4 regions of the Streptomyces sp. S4.7 genome follow, and region 1 is predicted to be linked to each of the others. Evidence: riboswitches for the same ligand, from Rfam matches in the RefSeq annotation. Region 1 holds a riboswitch; each other region holds the start of a gene.
What was found. A riboswitch is a leader RNA that binds a small molecule or an ion and turns the genes downstream of it on or off. The one in region 1 is predicted to bind cyclic di-AMP.
Positions count from the first base shown of each region.

Region 2: linked by a shared signal. The riboswitch ahead of SSPS47_RS12360 (transglycosylase family protein) and the one ahead of SSPS47_RS30135 (M23 family metallopeptidase) in region 1 are both predicted to bind cyclic di-AMP.
Region 3: linked by a shared signal. The riboswitch ahead of SSPS47_RS21125 (C40 family peptidase) and the one ahead of SSPS47_RS30135 (M23 family metallopeptidase) in region 1 are both predicted to bind cyclic di-AMP.
Region 4: linked by a shared signal. The riboswitch ahead of SSPS47_RS15300 (M23 family metallopeptidase) and the one ahead of SSPS47_RS30135 (M23 family metallopeptidase) in region 1 are both predicted to bind cyclic di-AMP.

Region 1 is NZ_CP048397.1:6,795,994-6,800,869, forward strand. It holds gene SSPS47_RS30130 (tyrosine-protein phosphatase) at 1-748, opposite strand, end outside; cyclic di-AMP (ydaO/yuaA leader) riboswitch at 1,155-1,319, shown strand; gene SSPS47_RS30135 (M23 family metallopeptidase) at 1,324-2,250, shown strand; gene SSPS47_RS30140 (SGNH/GDSL hydrolase family protein) at 2,418-3,245, shown strand; gene SSPS47_RS30145 (STM4011 family radical SAM protein) at 3,267-4,112, opposite strand; gene SSPS47_RS30150 (STM4012 family radical SAM protein) at 4,120-4,876, opposite strand, start outside.
Region 2 is NZ_CP048397.1:2,830,652-2,835,527, reverse strand. It holds gene SSPS47_RS12370 (cytochrome P450) at 1-191, shown strand, start outside; gene SSPS47_RS12365 (transglycosylase family protein) at 333-1,277, shown strand; cyclic di-AMP (ydaO/yuaA leader) riboswitch at 1,536-1,712, shown strand; gene SSPS47_RS12360 (transglycosylase family protein) at 1,716-2,393, shown strand; gene eno (phosphopyruvate hydratase) at 2,640-3,926, shown strand; gene SSPS47_RS12350 (septum formation initiator family protein) at 4,125-4,598, shown strand; gene SSPS47_RS12345 (DUF501 domain-containing protein) at 4,622-4,876, shown strand, end outside.
Region 3 is NZ_CP048397.1:4,695,984-4,700,859, forward strand. It holds gene SSPS47_RS21115 (C40 family peptidase) at 1-689, opposite strand, end outside; gene SSPS47_RS21120 (hypothetical protein) at 964-2,397, shown strand; gene SSPS47_RS21125 (C40 family peptidase) at 2,373-3,542, opposite strand; cyclic di-AMP (ydaO/yuaA leader) riboswitch at 3,541-3,701, opposite strand; gene pcrA (DNA helicase PcrA) at 3,894-4,876, shown strand, end outside.
Region 4 is NZ_CP048397.1:3,481,216-3,486,091, reverse strand. It holds partial or broken gene SSPS47_RS15305 (PP2C family protein-serine/threonine phosphatase) at 1-760, shown strand, start outside; cyclic di-AMP (ydaO/yuaA leader) riboswitch at 1,057-1,212, shown strand; gene SSPS47_RS15300 (M23 family metallopeptidase) at 1,224-2,288, shown strand; gene SSPS47_RS15295 (PrsW family intramembrane metalloprotease) at 2,358-3,620, opposite strand; gene trmB (tRNA (guanosine(46)-N7)-methyltransferase TrmB) at 3,787-4,527, opposite strand; gene lhgO (L-2-hydroxyglutarate oxidase) at 4,751-4,876, opposite strand, start outside.

The DNA.
Region 1 (4,876 bases):
CCAGGCCGTCCGTGAGATACCGGTCGATGCTGCCCCACGTCTCCTCCATCGTCGTGAAGGCCGTTTCGAGGTACTCGGCGCGCGCGTCGAAGAGCGGCGCCAGCAGCTCCATCACCTCCGGCGAAGTGCCGCCGGGCGTCGTGTCGCTGCGGCGTACCCGGTACCTGCGGTGCGGCTCGTTCGACTTCAGATAGTCCGCCTCGATCGCCTCCCGCTCCACCCCCACGGCGAGCAGCGACACGGCGATGGAGAGCCCGGCCCTGTCCTTGCCCGCCGCGCAGTGCATCAGGGCGGGCAGGCTCTCCTCGGCCAGGGCGTGCAGCACGCGCCGGTGCTCGGCGGTGCGGTCCAGAATGATCGAACGGTACGAAGCGGACATCCGGGCCACACCCTTGCCGTCGGCGAGGATCGACCTGAGCTGGTCCAGATCCCCGTCGCGGACCATCTTCCAGAACTCGGTCCCGTCGGCCGGGTCGGTGAGCGGAATGTTCACATTGCGTACGCCGATGAGCTCGACGTCCAGGCCGTCCAGCTTCTGATCGGCCGCGTTGCGGAAGTCGAAGACCGTATGCAGATCCAGTGACGTCAGGAACGCCGCGTCCTCGGCCGTGGCGTGCGCGAGGTGGCCGCTGCGGAAGAGCCGGCCGTACCGTACGCGCCGTCCGTCGGAGGTCGGCAGACCGCCCACGTCGCGGAAGTTGCGTACACCGGCCAGTTCGGGCTCGGTCGGCGGGACCGGCTGCGGCACCTCGTGCGTCACGTGAGCTCCTCCGCGTCTGCCGCCGGCGCTCGTCGCCGACGCTGTCGCGCTCCGACTTTACGACATCCCCTCCCGCTGAAATCGCTTCACGATTGCGGCTTCTGTCCATATTGGGCTATTGCGCACAACGTGCCCTGTTCGCGGGCGAGATGGGGGCATATCGTCCTCGGCTGGTGAGCCAGATCATATCCGTGACGGTGTGTGGCGGCGCCGGGAAGGGGAATTGGGGCGGCGCAGGGAATTCGAAGATCCGTAATCCACGCAGGGTGACCGCTCGCGGAGCCCGATATTCCCGGACGGATTGCCCGGGGAATACGACGGCTTGTACGGGTCGGTCCACCCGGCTTACGGTCACCGCAATCCGAGCGGATCGCCGAATCCTGCCGCCGTTCGGAATCCTCATCCACCCAGCAATCATCCACGTGTGGCAGGAGCGGGGGACCCAGGTAGTACGCCGGTCCGGACTTCCGGACGGCTCGGGGTGAAGTCGCGTCACGGCGCGGCCGGGCATCTCCAGCCCGAACCCGACAGCTCACCTCGTAGGCGCCGGAGAGGAATCCGCCATGCCCGGAAAGGGTAAGCACCGCCGTCCGAGGACCAACCCGATCACCCGCGGATTCGTCGCCGCCGGAACGGGTGGCGCCGCCATCGCAATTCCGCTCATCGGTGCCACCGGCGCGCACGCCGCCGAGCAGGCCGCCCCGTCCGTGGCGCCGGAGCGCACCGTGTCCGCCGCGCACGCCGCTCCCACCGCCCAGACGGCCAAGCAGGCCGCCACCGCCAAGACCGTGAAGACGTACTCGGTCAAGGCGGGCGACTACCTCGCCAAGGTCGCCGCGACGCAGAAGGTCAGCGGCGGCTGGCACAAGCTGTACAAGGACAACCGCGAGGCCGTCGGCGACGACCCGTCGCTGATCCACCCGGGTCTGAAGCTCACCATCGGCGCGAAGAGCAAGGCGTCCTCCGAGGGCAAGGCCGAGGCCACCCCGAAGAAGCCCGCCCCCGCGAAGCCCGCCCCGGCCGAGCCCGCCCCGAAGGCCGACACCACCTCGGCGAACGAGCCGGCGGCGCAGAGCAGCGGCTCCGGCTACACCGCGCCCGTCGACGGCGCGACCACCACCACCGCCTACCGCGCGGCGGGCGGCAGCTGGGCCAGCGGCTACCACACCGGTGTGGACTTCGCGGCTGCCTCGGGCACCACCGTCAAGGCGGTCGGCCCCGGTACCGTCGTCTCGGCCGGCTGGTCCGGGTCGTACGGCAACGAGGTCGTCATCCAGCACGACGACGGCCAGTACTCGCAGTACGCCCACCTGTCCTCGCTCGCCGTCTCGGCGGGCCAGACCGTCGCCGGCGGCGACCAGATCGGTCTCTCCGGTTCCACCGGCAACTCCACCGGCCCGCACCTGCACTTCGAGATCCGTACCGGCCCGAGTTACGGATCGGACGTCGACCCGCTGGCGTACCTGCGCGAGCACGGCGTTTCCATCTGACCGGTTCGACCTCACAGCAAATGGCCGTTGGCCGGCACCCCGGGTGCCGGCCAACGGCCATTCCCCTATTCCGGCTTGAACTAATTTTGACCGGTGGTGTTTCTCACCGGCGTCAACCCCTCCTTACGGTCGCGTAGGCCACATACGCGGGTGAAGGATGTTCCGCTGTGGCTGACGATTCGAGAAGAGAAACCAGAAGTCCCTTCGGGTCGTACGCCGCCATCGGTGACAGTTTCACCGAAGGCGTCGGCGATCCCGGTCCGGGCGGAGTCTTTGTCGGCTGGGCCGACCGGCTCGCCGTACTGCTCGCCGACCGGACACCCGACGGGGCGGCCGTCGACGACCCGGACCACGGGTCGTTCCGGTACGCCAATCTCGCCGTACGAGGACGGCTGCTCGACCAGATCGTGGCCGAGCAGATCCCGCGCGCCAAGCAACTCGCCCCGGACCTGGTGACGTTCTGCGCGGGCGGCAACGACATCATCCGGCCCGGCAGCGACCCCGACGACGTCGCCGAACGCTTCGAACGGGCGCTGGCGGACCTGACGAGCGTGGTCGGCACGGTCATGGTCCCGACCGGGTTCGACACCCGCGGCGTCCCGGTGCTGCGCCATCTGCGCGGCAAGATAGCCACGTTCACCGCGCACGTCCGCTCCATCGCCGACCGCTACGAATGCCCGGTCCTGGACCTGTGGTCCCTCCGGTCCGTCCAGGACCGCCGCGCCTGGGAGGGCGACCGGCTGCACCTGTCCCCGGAGGGCCACACCCGCGTGGCCCTGCGCGCGGCCCAGGTCCTCGGCCTCGACGTCCCGGCCGACCCCGACCAGCCGTGGCCGCCGCTGCCCCCGCGCGGCACGCTGGAGGTGCGCCGCGACGACATGCAGTGGGCGCGCGAATACCTCGTCCCCTGGATCGGCCGCCGCCTGCGCGGCGAGTCCTCCGGCGACCACACGGTCGCCAAGCGCCCGGACCTGCTGCCGCTGATGCGTCACTGACACCGCGTCACCAGCCACGCGTCACCGCGCGGCCGGTATCCGTTCCAGGACGCCGCCCGCGAACACGTCGTACAGCGGCAGTGTCTCCAGATGGACGTAGCCGATGTGGCAGTCGCAGGCCGCCAGCGGGCACGCCCGCGGTTTCAGGGCCGTGCGGTACGAGCCGTCGTAGAGGTTGCCCAGCTCCGCCGGGACGAAGTGGCAGCGACGGACCGTGCCTTCGCCGTCCACCGAGATCACCGATTCACCCGTCCGGCACGGGAGACCGGCCGAGCGGTGGGGGTGGCGGCTGTACGGGAACAGAGGATCGACCGACGTCCATTCGGCGGCCTCCGGGTCCGAATAGGTGCGGCCCTCCGCCGCGTTGACCCACAGATAGACATGTTCGGGGAGGTCGGCGCGGAGGCGGCGGGCCCGGTCGAGGTGGTCGGGGAAGCCCACGATGCCGACGCTGAAGCGGATGCCCGCGGCGCCCAGCTCACGGCACTTGGTGAGGAAGCGGTCGTACGGAGTCTGACCCGGGTGGTACGTGCACCACAGGGCCACCTTGGCCGGGTCCGCGGACTTCAGCCAGTCGGTGCGGCAGCTGAGGTTCGTCTGGATGGCGACCCGCGCGACGTGCGGGAGGTGGGAGAGGTCGGTGAGCGCGCGCCGGTACCAGGAGCGGGTGAGGCCCTCGCCCCACGGGGTGAACAGCACCGACAGCCGGTCGTCCGTCCGCTCCGCGGCCCAGGCCGTGAAGCGTTCCAGCGCGGCGCGGTCCGCGCGCAGTTGGTCCGGGCCGTCGCGGCGCTTGGCGAACGGGCAGTAGGGGCAGTCGTAGTCGCAGGACGCGAGGGGGCCGCGGTAGAGGATCGTCAGGTCCACGTCTGTCTCACTTCAGTTCGTACGACGCCATCGCCGCCCGGACGGCGGGGGAGAACAGCGCCGGACCCAGCGCGTCCGAGTGGGCCAGGCCCTCGGGCGAGAGCCGCAGCAGGCCGGGTCCGGCCTCCGCGTCGAGCCAGCCGAGCCCGGCGAAACGGTTCAGCTCGGCGGGGAAGTCCTCGTCGGGGCCGCTGCCGAACCGCTCGCGGTAGTCGGCCACCGCCATGCCCTCGGCCTGGAGCAGCGACTGGAGCAGATGACGCCGACGCGCCTCGTCCGCGTCGACCGCGCGCCCCACCTCGGCGCGGGAGAAGTCCTCGGTGGCCGTGTACGCGTCGATGATCGTGCGTATCTCGCGCATCCCGACCGCGTAGTCGAAGGAGTAGTGCAGCTCCGAGGTGTACGAGCGGGCGCCGCAGCCGAGGCCGATCATGCCGTCGGTCTGGCACGCGTAGTCGTCCGCACCTTCGCGCGGCGCGCCCGGCAGCCGGAACATCCGCATCGACACCTGCTCGTAGCCCTGGGCGAGGAGATGGTCCCGCCCCTGGCGGTACAGCTCCAGCCGCTGGGCGTCCCAGCCGGCCTCGCTCGGGTGGGCGCGCCTGCCGAGCGGGGTCAACGGCCGGGCGTACAGCGGGTAGAGATACAGCTCTTCGGGCCGCCAGGCGAGCGCCGCGTCGAGCGAGAGCCGCCAGGACCGGGGTGTCTGGCCGTCGATGCCGTAGATGAGGTCGATGTTGAGGACCGGGATCCGCGCGTCCCGG
Region 2 (4,876 bases), 4.0 Mb from region 1:
GCCACGGCATCCACTACTGCCTCGGCGCGCCGCTCGCCCGGCTGGAGGGGCAGATCGCGCTCCGCACCCTGCTGACCCGCTTGCCCGACTTGCGACTTGCGGTCGATCCATCCGATTTGCGGTGGCGTGGTGGGCTCATCATGCGTGGACTGCGCACGCTCCCGGTGCAGTTCACAGCGGTGCGTGACTGACGGAACGTCAGCACTGTGACTTTCACGTGATCTCCGCTGCATCGACTTGTGACAGACGTTCGAGTACCGCTACGTTCACGACCGTCTCAGCAGTCACGTGTTCGGAATTCACGTTTCAGCAGTCTCAAGGAAGGCAACCGCATGCGCTCCGGGAACGGCCGGCACCGTCGGCCCCGCCAAGCCCCCGCTCTTGTCGTCGCGGCAGGGGTGACAGGCTCGGCGATCGCCATCCCGCTGCTCGGCGCGACCGGCGCCAGTGCGGCCGACGTCACCACCTGGGACCGGGTCGCCGAGTGCGAGAGCGGCGGCATGTGGAGCGCCGACCTAGGCAACGGGTACTACGGCGGACTCCAGATCTCCCAGGAGACCTGGGCCGACTTCGGCGGTACGGCGTACGCCCCCACCGCCGACCAGGCCAGCCGGAGCCAGCAGATCGCCGTCGCGGAGAAGATCCTCGCCGCGCAGGGACCGGCCGCGTGGCCGACGTGCGCGCTGATCACCGGCCTCACGGCGGACACCGATACGGGCAGCGAGTCCTCCGGCGAGGCCGCCGAGAAGCCCGAGGCGCCCGCGGAGCCCGAGCCGGACGAGACGGCCGTCCTGCCCGCAGCTCCCGAGTCGACGCCCCCCTCGGGCCAGTTCGGCCGGGACTCCGCCTCCGGGGCCGAGAGGCCCGCTACGGGGGAGTCGAGCGCGGAGCCGAGCACCGAGGCCTCCACGGGCCAGGGCAAGCACCGCGGCGAGCCCGCTCCCGAGAGCGACGCGACGACCGGCTCGGGCGAGTCGGCCGAGGCGGACACGGACGGCACGGACGGGTTGACCGAAGCGGGCAAGCCAGGTAAGTCCGGCGAAGAGCGTGAAAGTGGCCGCCATGCCTCACGGGGTGACGATTCGGCGCGCGGCGACGTGGCCGAGGACGGCTCGTACACCGTCCGCACCGGCGACAACCTGTGGGCCATCGCCGACGAGCAGAAGGTGGAGGGCGGCTGGCCCGCCCTCTACGAGGCGAACCGCGAGGTCGTGGGCTCCGACGCCGATCTGATCCTGCCCGGCCAGAGCCTCGATCTGACCGCGAAGCAGGGGTAGTTAAGCGGGCTATGTCCGCATCTGCGTAAGTGAGACAAGCGTCTCTTCGTCCCAACTGACACGGTCTGCCCGGTGGCTTGCCCCGGGCCCTTCCCGACCTGCGTAAACAGAGGTTTCCCTGGGGCGGGATGGGTGAATCATCCCGGATGTTCCGTCTTTGAACATCCGGGATGTCTGTGTTTACGGTCTGAACCGCTCGCACCGCGGGCACCGTCGACCGTCACGCCGAATCCTGCCGTCGGTCGGGGGGAGTACTCGTCGCGTCAAGCGCCGAAGGCAGGAGCGGGGGACCCACAGGTAAGTGCCGGTCATCACGGCCGGCTCGGGGTGCAGCCGTGCGCAGGGGGACGTGAAGACGTTCCCGGGCCGCACGGCCGGGCAACTCACTTGGCCCGAACCCGACAGCTCACCTCGCAGGCGTCGGTGAGGAGATCACGCATGCTGTTTTCCAGCAACTCCGGCAAGGGCAAGCACCGCCGTCCCTCCAAGACCGTCCGCTACGCCACGCTCGCCGGCATCACCGGTGCCGCTGTCGCCGCCCCGCTGCTCGGCGCCACCTCCGCCTCCGCCGCCACCACCTCCGAGTGGGACGCCGTCGCCCAGTGCGAGTCCGGCGGCGACTGGTCGATCAACACCGGCAACGGCTACTACGGCGGCCTCCAGTTCTCGGCCTCCACCTGGGCCGCGTACGGCGGCAGCGCCTTCGCCTCCAGCGCCGACCAGGCGTCGAAGTCCCAGCAGATACAGATCGCCGAGAAGGTCCTGGCGGGCCAGGGCAAGGGTGCCTGGCCGAGCTGCGGCGTCGGCCTGTCCAACGCCTCGAACGACGCCGGCTCCGCCGAACCGGCCCCGGAGCAGTCCGCCCCGGAGGCCCGGCCGGCCCCGCAGAAGTCCGAGCCGCGCGCAGAGCAGGAGCAGCCCGCCTCGCGTGGTGAGGCGCGCGGTCCGGTCAAGAAGGGCGACGGCGAGTACAAGGTCAAGGCCGGCGACACCCTCTCCAAGATCGCCGAGACGAAGAAGGTCGAAGGCGGCTGGAAGAAGCTCTTCAAGCTGAACAAGGACATCATCGAGAAGGCGGACGAGATCTTTCCGGGTCAGCAGTTCCACCTGAGCTGACCCCATCCCCAGAACCCCGGCCCCGACCCGGCGCGCCTCACTCCCCCCGGACGCGCCGGTCCGGGGCCGGGGCCTGTCCGCCGGGCGAACCGCGCGCCCACCGCGCGACATTCGTCACCCTCCGCGCATTCCGGGCTCTTTTCGTCCCAGCGGGCGGGCATCGGCCGACCGTCGCCCGGCAGCCGGTTAGGCTCATGCCGCGGTGCCAATGAGGCCCCGCACCAAAGCGTCACATCCCAGAAGGAGATGCTCGTGCCGTCCATCGACGTCGTCGTAGCCCGGGAAATCCTTGACTCCCGAGGCAACCCAACGGTCGAGGTCGAGGTCGGCCTCGACGACGGCAGCACCGGCCGTGCTGCTGTCCCCTCCGGTGCCTCCACCGGCGCGTTCGAGGCCCTCGAACTCCGCGACGGTGACCCGAACCGCTACCAGGGCAAGGGTGTCGAGAAGGCCGTCCTCGCCGTCATCGAGCAGATCGGCCCGGAGCTCGTCGGCTACGACGCCACCGAGCAGCGGCTGATCGACCAGGCGATGTTCGACCTGGACGCGACGCCCGACAAGTCCTCGCTCGGCGCCAACGCCATCCTCGGTGTCTCGCTGGCCGTGGCGCACGCCGCCTCCGAGGCCTCCGACCTGCCGCTGTTCCGCTACCTCGGCGGTCCGAACGCGCACCTGCTGCCCGTGCCGATGATGAACATCCTCAACGGCGGGTCGCACGCCGACTCCAACGTGGACATCCAGGAGTTCATGATCGCGCCGATCGGCGCCGAGTCGTTCTCCGAGGCCCTGCGCTGGGGTGCCGAGGTCTACCACACGCTGAAGAAGGTCCTGAAGGAGAAGGGGCTCTCCACGGGCCTCGGCGACGAGGGCGGCTTCGCGCCGAACCTGGAGTCCAACCGCGCCGCGCTCGACCTGATCCTCGTGGCCATCAAGGAAGCCGGCTACGCCCCGGGCAAGGACATCGCGCTGGCGCTCGACGTCGCGGCCTCCGAGTTCTACAAGGACGGCTCCTACGAGTTCGAGGGCAAGTCCCGCTCGGCCGCCGAGATGACCGAGTACTACGAGGAGCTCGTCGCCTCGTACCCGCTGGTCTCCATCGAGGACCCGCTCTTCGAGGACGACTGGGCCGGCTGGAAGGTCCTCAACGACAAGCTGGGCACCAAGGTCCAGATCGTCGGCGACGACCTCTTCGTCACCAACCCCGAGCGCCTCGCCCGCGGCATCGAGGAGGGCTCGGCCAACGCCCTGCTCGTCAAGGTCAACCAGATCGGTTCGCTGACCGAGACCCTGGACGCCGTCGAGCTGGCGCAGCGCAGCGGCTTCAAGTGCATGATGTCGCACCGCTCCGGCGAGACCGAGGACGTGACGATCGCCGACCTGGCCGTCGCCACCAACTGCGGTCAGATCAAGACCGGCGCCCCGGCCCGCTCCGAGCGCGTCGCCAAGTACAACCAGCTCCTGCGCATCGAGGAGATCCTGGACGACGCGGCCGTGTACGCGGGCCGCAGCGCGTTCCCCCGCTTCAAGGACTGACCTGCGCCAGGGCCGGTCCTCGCCGGGGCCGATCCCCCGAGCACCTGATCCGGCCTCCGGCCCGGCCCGGCACAGCCAGTCGTGCGTACGTCCCCGTCCCCGGTCCCGTACCGTGTCCGGGGACGTACGCGCGTACAGAGGCAGTACGGCAGTACCGGAGGTACGAGGCCCGCTCAGACCTCTGAGGGAGGCGGGACCATGGCCGCGAACCGGGACCGGTTCTCCACCGCGACCAAGATCAGGATTCTGGGCGAGCAGACCGCCGCCCGGGTCTACCGCTCGCAGACCCGCAGGCAGGCCCGCCGCTCCCGGCTCACCGGACGCGCCGCGTTCCTCGTGCTCGTCGTCTGCTCGCTGATCGTGGCGCTCGCCTACCCGATGCGGCAGTACGTGTCGCAGCGCGGCGAGATCGCCGAGCAGCAGCGGCTGACACAGGAGGCCCGGCAGCGGGTCGAGGAGCTGCGCGACGAGAAGGCCCGCCTCCAGGACGACGCGTACATCCAGCGCCTGGCGCGCGAGCATCTGCACTACGTGATGCCGGGGGAGACCGGCTACATCATGTCCGACCCCCGGGCGGCCGAGGAGCGCCGCACCGACCAGGGCGCGGCCGACCGGCCCTGGTACTCCAATCTCCTGGACGGCGTCGACAGCGCCGACCGGACGGACAGATAGACACCAAGGAAACCGACGCAGGTATGGATACGCCCCCTCCGCAGACCGAACGCACCGAACCCACCGAGGCGGACGTCGCGGCGTTCGGACAACAGCTCGGCCGGCCCCCGCGCGGTCTGCGCGCCATCGCGCACCGCTGCCCCTGCGGGCAGCCCGATGTGGTGGAGACCGCCCCGCGGCTGCCCGACGGCACGCCGTTCCCGACGCTCTACTACCTGACCTGCCCGCGCGCGGCCTCGGCCATCGGCACGCTGGAGGCGAACGGTGTCATGAAGGAG
Region 3 (4,876 bases), 2.1 Mb from region 1:
GTGCCCGGGCGGCTCCGCGAGCGGTCGGCGCGCGGGTCGGCCGACCCGGTGCCCCCCTCGTATCGCGCGCGTTCGGCGGCGGTGAGCCGGTCGAGCAGTTTCCGGGCGTCGTCGAGCTTCCCGCGGACGGTCGATCTGTGGGTGGCCAGCTCGGCCTGACGACTCTTCAGTTCGGTGAGCTTCGCGTCGGCCTTCGTGCGGAGGCGGCCGATGTTCCCGAGCTGCGCCCGCATTTTGCTGACCGCCCGCGCCTGCTGGAAGCCGGCCCGCTCGGCGAGCGCGGCCCCGCGCAGATACCCGTCGGGGTCGGAGCTGAGGGCGAGCTGTACGGCGGGGTCGAGACCGCCCGCGCGGTACTGGGCGGTGGCGATCGAACCGAGCGCGTTGCGCGAGTCGTTGAGCCGTTCCGTCCGCCGGGCGGCCTCGTCGCGCAGCCCGTCCAGCGAGGCGCGCGCGTCGTCCGCCTTCTCCTTCGCCCCGTTGTACTTCTCGGTGGCTGCCTCGGCCTCGTGGTAGAGCTTGTCGACCTTCGCCTCCACCTGCGCCGGCGTGAGGCGCGGCTCGGCGTGTGCGGAGCCTTCGAGCCCGGTGGCCGTCGCGGCCCCCGCGAGGGCGAGAGTGGCCGCCGTGCGGCCGTACCGGCCGCTCAACGGTCGGTGCTTCGATCGGGGTCGGCGGTGCGCTGCCACGAGGGCGTCCACATCCTTCGTTCCGGCTCTGTTCCGTGCGGTTCCTGACGTGAGGACGCTAGGCGCGGTCGTCACGGCAGCGCGGCGGCATGGCCGCAATTGCCCGGAGCCGGTGGCTCGGTGACGGATTGTGGCCGCCGGGATCCCACCGGATTCGACAGTCCCGTGCAGAACTTGATCGATCCGATGACACCGGCACACGCGACGCGCGAGCGGTGGTACAGAGGTCCGGGGACGGGCCCGAGGTGTCAGTGGGCGCGCGTAGGTTCTTCCCATGACCACTCTCGGGGAAATGCTGAAGGGGCCGTGTTCCAGGTCGCTTTGGGATCGGCTGTGCCCGCTGCTCGAAGCCCTGGACGAGACGCAGGCGGCGGCCGTCGCCACCGGTCTGCGGAGCTGGTCGCCGGAGCAGCGGCCGATGCCGGACCGGTGGTGGGCCGAGTGGCTGTCGGGTGACGTACGGCCGTACCACGCGCTCGCGGGGACGCGCAGGCTCGGCCGGCTGGTCGACGTGGAGTCGGCCCGGGTCCCGGCCGAGCCGGAGGCGGACCGGGACGAGTACGAGGAGGCGAACGACCGCGTGCACACGCCCTCGGGGTACGCGCTGACCGACGGCGTCGCCTCCTTCCCCTACGGCGCGATCGCGGTGGCGGCCCCGTCCGGTCTGCGGCGGCTGGTGTTCGGCGCGGTGGCCGAGTGGCATCACAACGGCGGCGACGTCGTCGGCTGGAGCACGGTCGCGAACGGTCCGCTGACCAGCTTCCTCGACGGCGCCGACTACCACGACAATCCGCTCGACATCCGGATCTCCCGGACGGCGCGACCGTGGCCGCCTCGGTGGAGTGCCGCTGGCACGCCTGGTCGTCGGCCGGGGAGGGGCTGTGGACGCTGGACCCCGAGGAGATCTGGCCGGGCGGGTCGGGGGCGGACGACAGTGACGAGGAGGAGACGGAGGACGACCTCGTGGGCATCGACGTTCCCCGTGCGGTTCTCCTACGACGCGGCCGGCCGGAGGGTGGCCGTGGGGCGGCTGCGCGGCGGTCCCGTGGCCGTCCTGGACGCGCGGACCGGACACGTCCTGGCGGGCGCGCCCGGTCCGGACGGGGCGGGCTGGGAGGGCGAGGGTCCCGTCGCCCTGGACGCGGCCGGGAGGCTGCTGGCGCACGCCCGTGGCAGCCGGCTGGTGGTGCGGGAGGCGGACGGCGGCGCGGCGCTCGCCGAGGCGGACACCGGGCTGGTCACGATCCACGCGATGGCCGTGGCGCCGGACGGCACCGGGTTCCTCGCCGTCGGGGCGGACGGCAAGGACGACCCGGCGCTGTGCGTGCTGACGCCGTCCCCGCACGAGTCCCGGTCCGGATCCCCGTCCCTGCCGCCGGCCCTCACCGCGGGTGGGCCGATACGGCCGGACCGGGCGCCCGACGGCATGGTCGCCACCGACCCGATGTCGGTGATCACCGCGCGTGCGGTGTGGACCGCGAGCGGACCGCTCGCGTTCATGTCGTCGGACGTCGGCGACGTCCTGTTCGGCGGCGACGGCCGCGTGCTGCGGCTGTCGTCCGGGCCGAGCGTCGGCGCCTTCACCCCGGACGGCCGCGCGCTGGTGACCGTGGGATGCGCCGAACAAGACGAGATGGACCCGATCGACGTCTGGTTCCTCGACGGCCCGGCGGGGCGACCCGCTCAGGCCGGGCGCACGCTGCCGTAGATCGGCATGTAGTAGATGGACTCCTCACGGACGTTCGCACCCGGCTTCGGCGCGTGGATCATCTTGCCGTCGCCCTTGTAGATGCCGACGTGGCTGATGTCGTCGTAGAAGAACACCAGGTCGCCGGGGAGCAGGTCCGCCGTGGCGACGCGCTTGCCGACCTTCACCTGGTCCCAGGTCGTACGCGGCAGCTGGACCCCCGCCTCCTTCCAGGCGGCGCCCGTCAGCCCCGAGCAGTCGTACGAGCCGGGGCCGGTGGCGCCCCACACGTACGGCTTGCCGATCTGGGCGCGGGCGAACGCGAGCACCTTCTCGGCCTTGGCCGCGTACGTACCGTCCGTGGCTCCCGAGCCGCCGCCCGAGCCCGTGTCCGTGCCGCCTCCGGTGGCGGGGGCCTCCTCCTGCCGCGCCTCTTCCTGACGCTTGCGCTCCGCGGCCTCCTCCTTGGCCTTCGCCTCGGCCTTGCGGCGGGCCTCTTCCTCCTTCTTCCGCTCCAGCGCGGCGAGCCGCGCCTTCTCCTCGGCCGTCAGGTCCGACAGCAGCGAACGCGCCGCCGCGAGCTTGTTCTGGACCTTCTGCTTGCCCGCCTTGAGCGACGCCTGCGACTGAGTCAGCGTCTCCAGGCTCTTCGTCGCCTTGACGCGCTGCTTGGCCGCGGACCGCTGCTCCTTCTGGAAGTCCTCGACGGCTTCCTGCTGGCGGTCGGTCAGCCGGTCCATCAGCTGGGTCTGCTCGAAGTACGACTCCGGGCTGTCGGCGAACATCAGGGCGGCCGTGGGACCGACCGCACCCGCGCGGTACTGCGCCGCCGCGTACGTACCGAGGGAGCGTCGCGCCTCGTTGACCTTGTCGGCGCTCTTGGCGACGTCGTCCAGGACCCGGTCGACCGACTTGCGCTGCGTGTCGGTCGCCTCCTTCGCCTTGTTGTACTGCTGTGTCGCCGTACCGGCCTGCCGGTACAGGTCGTCGACCTTCTTCTGCACCTCTTCTATGGAGGGCTTGGGCTCCGCCGGCGCGGCGGTGGCGCTCTGTGTCGACAGAAGCGTGACCGAGGCGAGTGCGGCCGTCGTGAACCCGACGGCCGGTGTGTTCGCGCGCACGCCGGTACGGCTGCGCGATTTGCGATGCGACGCCAAGGTCGGCATCTCCTTCCGTGGACCGCCTACCGGGTTAGCTGTCGGGTTCGGGCGGAACGGAAGGCTGCCCTACGGGCCGGGAACACGGCCCGATTCACCCCGGTGGAACTTGGTGGGTCCCCGGTTCCTGACTCCCTTCGGGAAGCCCGGATTCGGCGCAGGCAGCCCGCTTGGCGCTGATCGCCGATGGAGTACGGACGGCCTCGGCGTGCACGCTAGCCAATCTGTGGTGCCGCTGTGAAGGTTGATGGTCGATATGCCCGATACATTTTCGTGACCTTTGACGCAAACGCTCGTTGGTGCCCCCGCGAGGCCATGTGGCGGCGGGCTGTCAGTGCGGCACCCTAGACTCAGGAAGCGATGAGCAGCCTCTTTGACGACAGCTTCCTGGCGGACCTCCAGCCCTCGGCCGAGGAGCCTCCGCCGCCGCCCGAGGACACCGCTCCGGAACAGGTGCCCGACGATCTCTTCGGAGGGAAGTTCGACGTGCCCCCGCCCAGGGATGCGTACCACCGAGACGGTGCGCCGCGCACGGTCGTGGACCCGGCGGCGCTGCTCGAAGGGCTGAACGACGAGCAGCGCGCCGCCGTGGTGCACACCGGATCGCCGCTGCTCATCGTGGCGGGCGCGGGCTCCGGCAAGACCAGGGTGCTGACGCACCGGATCGCGCATCTGCTGGGGACCCGCAGCGTGCATCCGGGCGAAATACTGGCGATCACGTTCACCAACAAGGCCGCGGGCGAGATGAAGGAGCGCGTCGGACAACTCGTCGGACCGCGCGCCAACGCCATGTGGGTGATGACGTTCCACAGCGCCTGCGTGCGGATCCTGCGCCGCGAGTCGAAGCGGCTGGGGTTCACGTCGTCGTTCTCGATCTACGACGCGGCCGACTCCAAGCGGCTCATGGCCCTGGTCTGCCGCGATCTGGACCTCGACCCCAAGCGCCACCCCCCGAAGGCGTTCAGCGCCAGGATCTCGAATCTGAAGAACGAGCTGATCGACGAGGAGACCTTCGCCGGCCAGGCCACGGACCCCTTCGAGAAGACGCTGGCCGAGGCGTACCGGATGTACCAGGCGCGGCTGCGCGAGGCCAACGCCCTGGACTTCGACGACATCATCATGACGACGGTCCATCTGCTCCAGGCGTTCCCGGACGTCGCCGAGCACTACCGCCGCCGCTTCCGCCACGTCCTGGTGGACGAGTACCAGGACACCAACCACGCGCAGTACACCCTGGTGCGTGAGCTGGTCGGCCCCGCGGGCGAGGGACACGACCCGGCCGAGCTGTGCGTCGTCGGTGACGCGGACCAGTCCATCTACGCGTTCCGGGGCGCCACGATCCG
Region 4 (4,876 bases), 3.3 Mb from region 1:
CGCGCCGTGCTGCCCACACCCGCGGCCCGGATAGGCGGGCTGCACATCGCCGCGCGTTACGAGGCGGCCGAGGAGGGCGCGTTCATCGGCGGCGACCTGTTCGCCGTCCAGGACACGGCGTACGGGGTACGGCTGGTGGTCGGTGACGTGCGCGGCAAGGGCATGGGCGCCGTCGAGACCGTGGCCGTCGTCATCGGCGCCTTCCGTGAGGCCGCCGAGCAGGAGAGCTCGCTCGAAGGGGTCGCGCAGCGGCTGGAGCGGGCGCTGGCGCGCGAAGGCACCCGGCGCGGCGGGATCGATCTGTTCGAGGGCTTCACCACCGCCGTACTGGCGGAGATCCCGCACGTCGAGGGCATGGTGCGGGTGGTCAACCGCGGACACCCGGAGCCGCTGGTGCTCGCCGCCGACGGGGCCTTGACGGTGCTGGCCCCGTCCGACCCGGCGCTGCCGCTCGGGATGGGCGAGCTGGGGGCGTGGCCGGACCGGGCCGGACGAGGTCCCGTACGGGTCCGGGTCGACGCTCCTGCTCTACACGGACGGTCTCACCGAGGCGCGCAACGCGGCGGGTGTCTTCTACAACCCGCGCGAACGGCTGGCGGGACGGATCTTCCCCGGCCCCGACGAGCTGCTGGAGGCGATCGTCGGTGACGTACGGCTGCACACCGGTGGTGGCAGTACGGACGACATGGCGCTGCTGGCCGTCAGCCGGCCCACCGCGGGGCAGCCGGAGCGGCGCAGGACGATGCCCGTCGTGCCGTGAGACGGCCTGTCGCGCCTCCCGCGCCGCCGTTCGTCGGGCCGTGCCGTCATCTCGCCCGGCACGCTGCGTAGTTGAGGCGCACCACTCCGCATAACATTTGACGCACCGTCAGTTCGAGTGTGTGATCGCACACGGCCCGAGAGTCGATCAACTCGCCCGATTGTGCCCGCTTGTGGCCCGATTGATCCCGGCCGTCATCGCTAACGATCACCCGGAACAGCTTGGAATAAGCCCCGGTCGTCTATTAACGTTCGATAACGCAGCGCGGTTGTCCCAGCCGTCGAAAGAGACGGCACCGTGCGCACGCGCCGAATTCCGCAAGGAAACCGGGGAACCACCAATTGGGGTGAATCGGGCGCCTCTTGTTCGCTTCGTGCGGCCAGGAACGCTCGTAGGAGACCTTCCTGCTCCGAACCCGTCAGCTAACCCGGTAGGCGAGAAGGAAGGAAAGGAGAGCGCCCGAGTGGCGTCCAACAGGCCTGCCCCCGAAGCCTCAGCCCCGGCCCATTTCGGCCCCGGCAGCCGGCTCACCGGCACCGATCACAGCAACGGCGAGGCGAGCAGGGACTGGGAGGAGTGGAATCCCACCGCGGACTCCATCCGTCCCGTACGCGGCAAGCACCGTGTCGCCAAGCAGCGCAACGCTCTCGCCCGCAGCTCCACGGTCCTCGGAGTAGGCGTCATCGCCGCGGTCGGCGCCGGAGGCATCGCCTCCGCCCAGGACAAGCCCGCGGTCTCGATATCACTTCCCGACGCGATCTCGGACAGTTTCCCCGACGCCAAGTCTCTTCCCGGCGTCGGGTCTTTCATGTCCGACGGCGACAAGAAGAACGACGAGACGCCCTCCCCGCTCACCACGGCGGCCCTCACCGCCGCGGACGCCCAGCAGGGCACCACCGACTCCGGCGAGGCGCTGCGCGCCCGCATCCTCCAGCAGGCGGAGCAGCAGCAGGCCGAGGCGGACGCCGCCCAGAAGGCGAGCGCCGAGACGGCCGCCGCCGAGAAGGCCGCGGCCGAGGCGAAGAAGCAGCAGACCGACGCGGAGGAGAAGGCCGCCGAGGCGAAGCGCAAGGCCAAGGAGGCCGCGGAGGCCAGGGCGGAGAAGGAGCGCCTGGAGAAGCTGGCCGCCAGCTTCTCGCTGCCCACCTCCTCGTACACGCTCACCTCCACCTACGGCCAGACCGGCTCCATGTGGTCCTCCGGCCAGCACACCGGCCTGGACTTCGCGGCCCCCACCGGCACGCCCACCAAGGCCGTCCACAGCGGGACCGTCAAGTCGGCCGGCTGGTCCGGGTCGTACGGCTACCGCGTCGTGCTGGAGCTCGAAGACGGTACGGAGATCTGGTACGCCCACCTGTCCTCGATGACGGTCGGCGCCGGCCAGAAGGTCACCACCGGCGAGACCATCGGACGCGTGGGAGCCACCGGCAACGTCACCGGTCCGCACCTGCACCTGGAGGTGCACACCGCGGGCGGCAGCGGGATCGACCCGCTGAGCTGGCTGCGCAGCAAGGGCCTCACCCCCTGACCGGCCCCTGACCGGGGCCGGATGATCCGGCCCGGCCCGGCCCGATCCGCTCGTCCGAGGGAGCGGGACTCAGCTCCGGTACGGGTTGTAGCCGCCGTAGTCGATGTACGGCGGCGGCGTCCACACCCGCCCCGTCGCCCGCGCCGCGTACGCCAGCGCGGGCGACGCTATTTCCCGGCGCTGCCACAGGTGGTGCAGCAGTTCCTGCTCGCGCTCGACGTAGTCCGGGCCGGCCCTGCCGCGCCCCGCCCGGTGGCGCAGGAACGCCAGCGAGGTCGCGAACGCCTCGTACTCGCCGACCGTGCGGGCCGCGGCGGGCCCGTAGTCCCGTCCGGCGACAGTGCGCGCCATCGAGCGCGCCCGCATCGAGGACAGGGCCAGCGGCTCGGTCTCGGCGAGCCAGCCGGCCGCCGCGTACGCGGGCAACTCGGCGGAGACCGTGCGCAGTTCGCGTTGCCTGCTCCATATCGCCAGCCAGGTCAGCAGGGCGAACGCGGGCACCATGAAGGCCGCGTACACCGCGTAGAAGCCGTAGGGGCCGAACAGCGACGACGAGCCGTTCCACAGCGCGTGGGTGCCCATGGCCAGCACGAGGCCGAGCACCGGCATCAGCCACTGGCGCACGCGCTGGCGGCGCGTGGCGAGCGCGGCGATACCGAAGCCGATGCCCGTCAGGACCGTGAAGAGCGGATGCGCGAACGGCGACATCACGACCCGCACGAAGAAGGTCGCCGCGGTCACGGACGCCAGGCCCGAGTTGCCGATCTGCTGGTCCTCGCCGAAGGCGCTGCCGAGATAGAGGATGTTCTCGGTGAAGGCGAAACCGGTCGCGGTGAAGCCCGCGACGACGACCCCGTCGACCAGACCGGTGAAGGACTGCCGGCGGAAGAGGAAGATCAGCAGGATCGCGCCGGCCTTCGCGCTCTCCTCGACGATCGGCGCGACCACGGTGGCGCCCAGGGACTCCGCGCCGCTGGGATCGGCGGTGGCGGTGGCTATCCACTGGGTCGCGAAGGAGTTCGCCGTTATCGCCACGAGGGCCGCGGCGCAGGCGCCCCAGGCGAAGGAGAAGAGCAGATTGCGCCAGGGGCCCGGTTCCACCCGGTCCAGCCAGCGGAAGGCCGCCATCAGCAGCGGCACGGGCAGGATCGCCAGACCGAGACCGACCAGGAAGCCCTGGGTGCCGGTCTGTTCCCGTACGAGCGACAGGATCAGCAGACCGCACAGGGCGAGCAGGATGACCACCGCGCCCGCGCGGACCGCAGGGTGGCGCCAGAGGGAGCGGTGCGGCCGGTAGCGCCAGCGGGAACGCTCCGGCACGGCGGCCCACATGTCACCGAGCCGCTGCTGCTCGTACGCGGGGACGGACGGGTGCGTAGGCGGGGGCGCGGTCGTGGGCGGGGACGATCGGAACGGTTCGGACACCTGCTGACCCTAGCGAGGGGCACCGACAACCCGCGACGGCGCCCGGCTCGTCCCGGCCCGCTCCGGCGCGGCGCTACGCCGCCGCCGCGCCGTCCGCGACCCGGCGGAAGAGCAGGTCGCGTACGGCGTGCCCCTTCTCCAGGCCCTGGCCCTCGAACCGGGTGAGCGGCCGGAAGCCGGGCCGCGGCGCGTAACCGGTGTCGGGGGAGGTGTTCTCGTAGGCGGGGTGCGCGGTCAAAACGTCGAGCATCTGCTCGGCGTACGGCTCCCAGTCGGTCGCGCAGTGCAGTACGGCGCCCGGCTTCAGCCGGGGCGCCACCAGGTCGAGGAACTCGGGCTGGATCAGCCGCCGCTTGTGGTGGCGCTTCTTGGGCCATGGATCGGGGAAGTAGACGCGGATCCCGGCCAGCGACCCGGGCGGCAGCATCTCCCGCAGCAGGATGATCGCGTCGCCGTTGGCCACCCGGATGTTGGAGAGCCCGTTCCGCTCGGCGAGACGCAGCAGATTCCCCTGCCCCGGTGTGTGGACGTCGGCGGCGAGTATCCCGGTGCCGGGGTCGTCGGCGGCCATCCGCGCGGTCGCCTCGCCCATGCCGAAGCCGATCTCCAGGACCACCGGCAGCCCGCCGAACAGGGCGTCGAGATCGAGGACGCGCTGTCCGTCGATGTCCAGGCCCCAGGAGGGCCAGAGCCGCCGCAGGACGTCGGCCTGGCCGGTCGTCACACGGCTGCGGCGCGGCTGGAAGCTGCGGATACGGCGCTCGAAGTGCGATCCGGCGGGGTCGGCGGCCGGGCCCGTGCCCTCGGGGAACATCCGGCTCCGGGGGTCGGTGCGGTCGGCGTGGGCGCTCTCGGCGCGGTCGCCGTCGCGGTCGCTGTTCACGTTCATCTGGGTCTTGGACACGTTTTCTCGGGCACGTCGGAGTCGGTCGGGATCCATACCGATTCTACGGACCCGCCGGGAGTGCCCCGAGTGGCCGGCGCGGATCGACCGGACACCGGACACCGGAGACCGTCCGCCGTCCGCCGGACAGGACCTAGACGCCGTCCGCGTCCTTCAGCATCGTCAGCGCCAGCTTCGCCACCTCGCGGCCGATCGGGAGCGAGGCCGTCGCCGCCGGTGACGGGGCGTTGAGCACGTGCACCGTGCGTGGTGCGCGCCG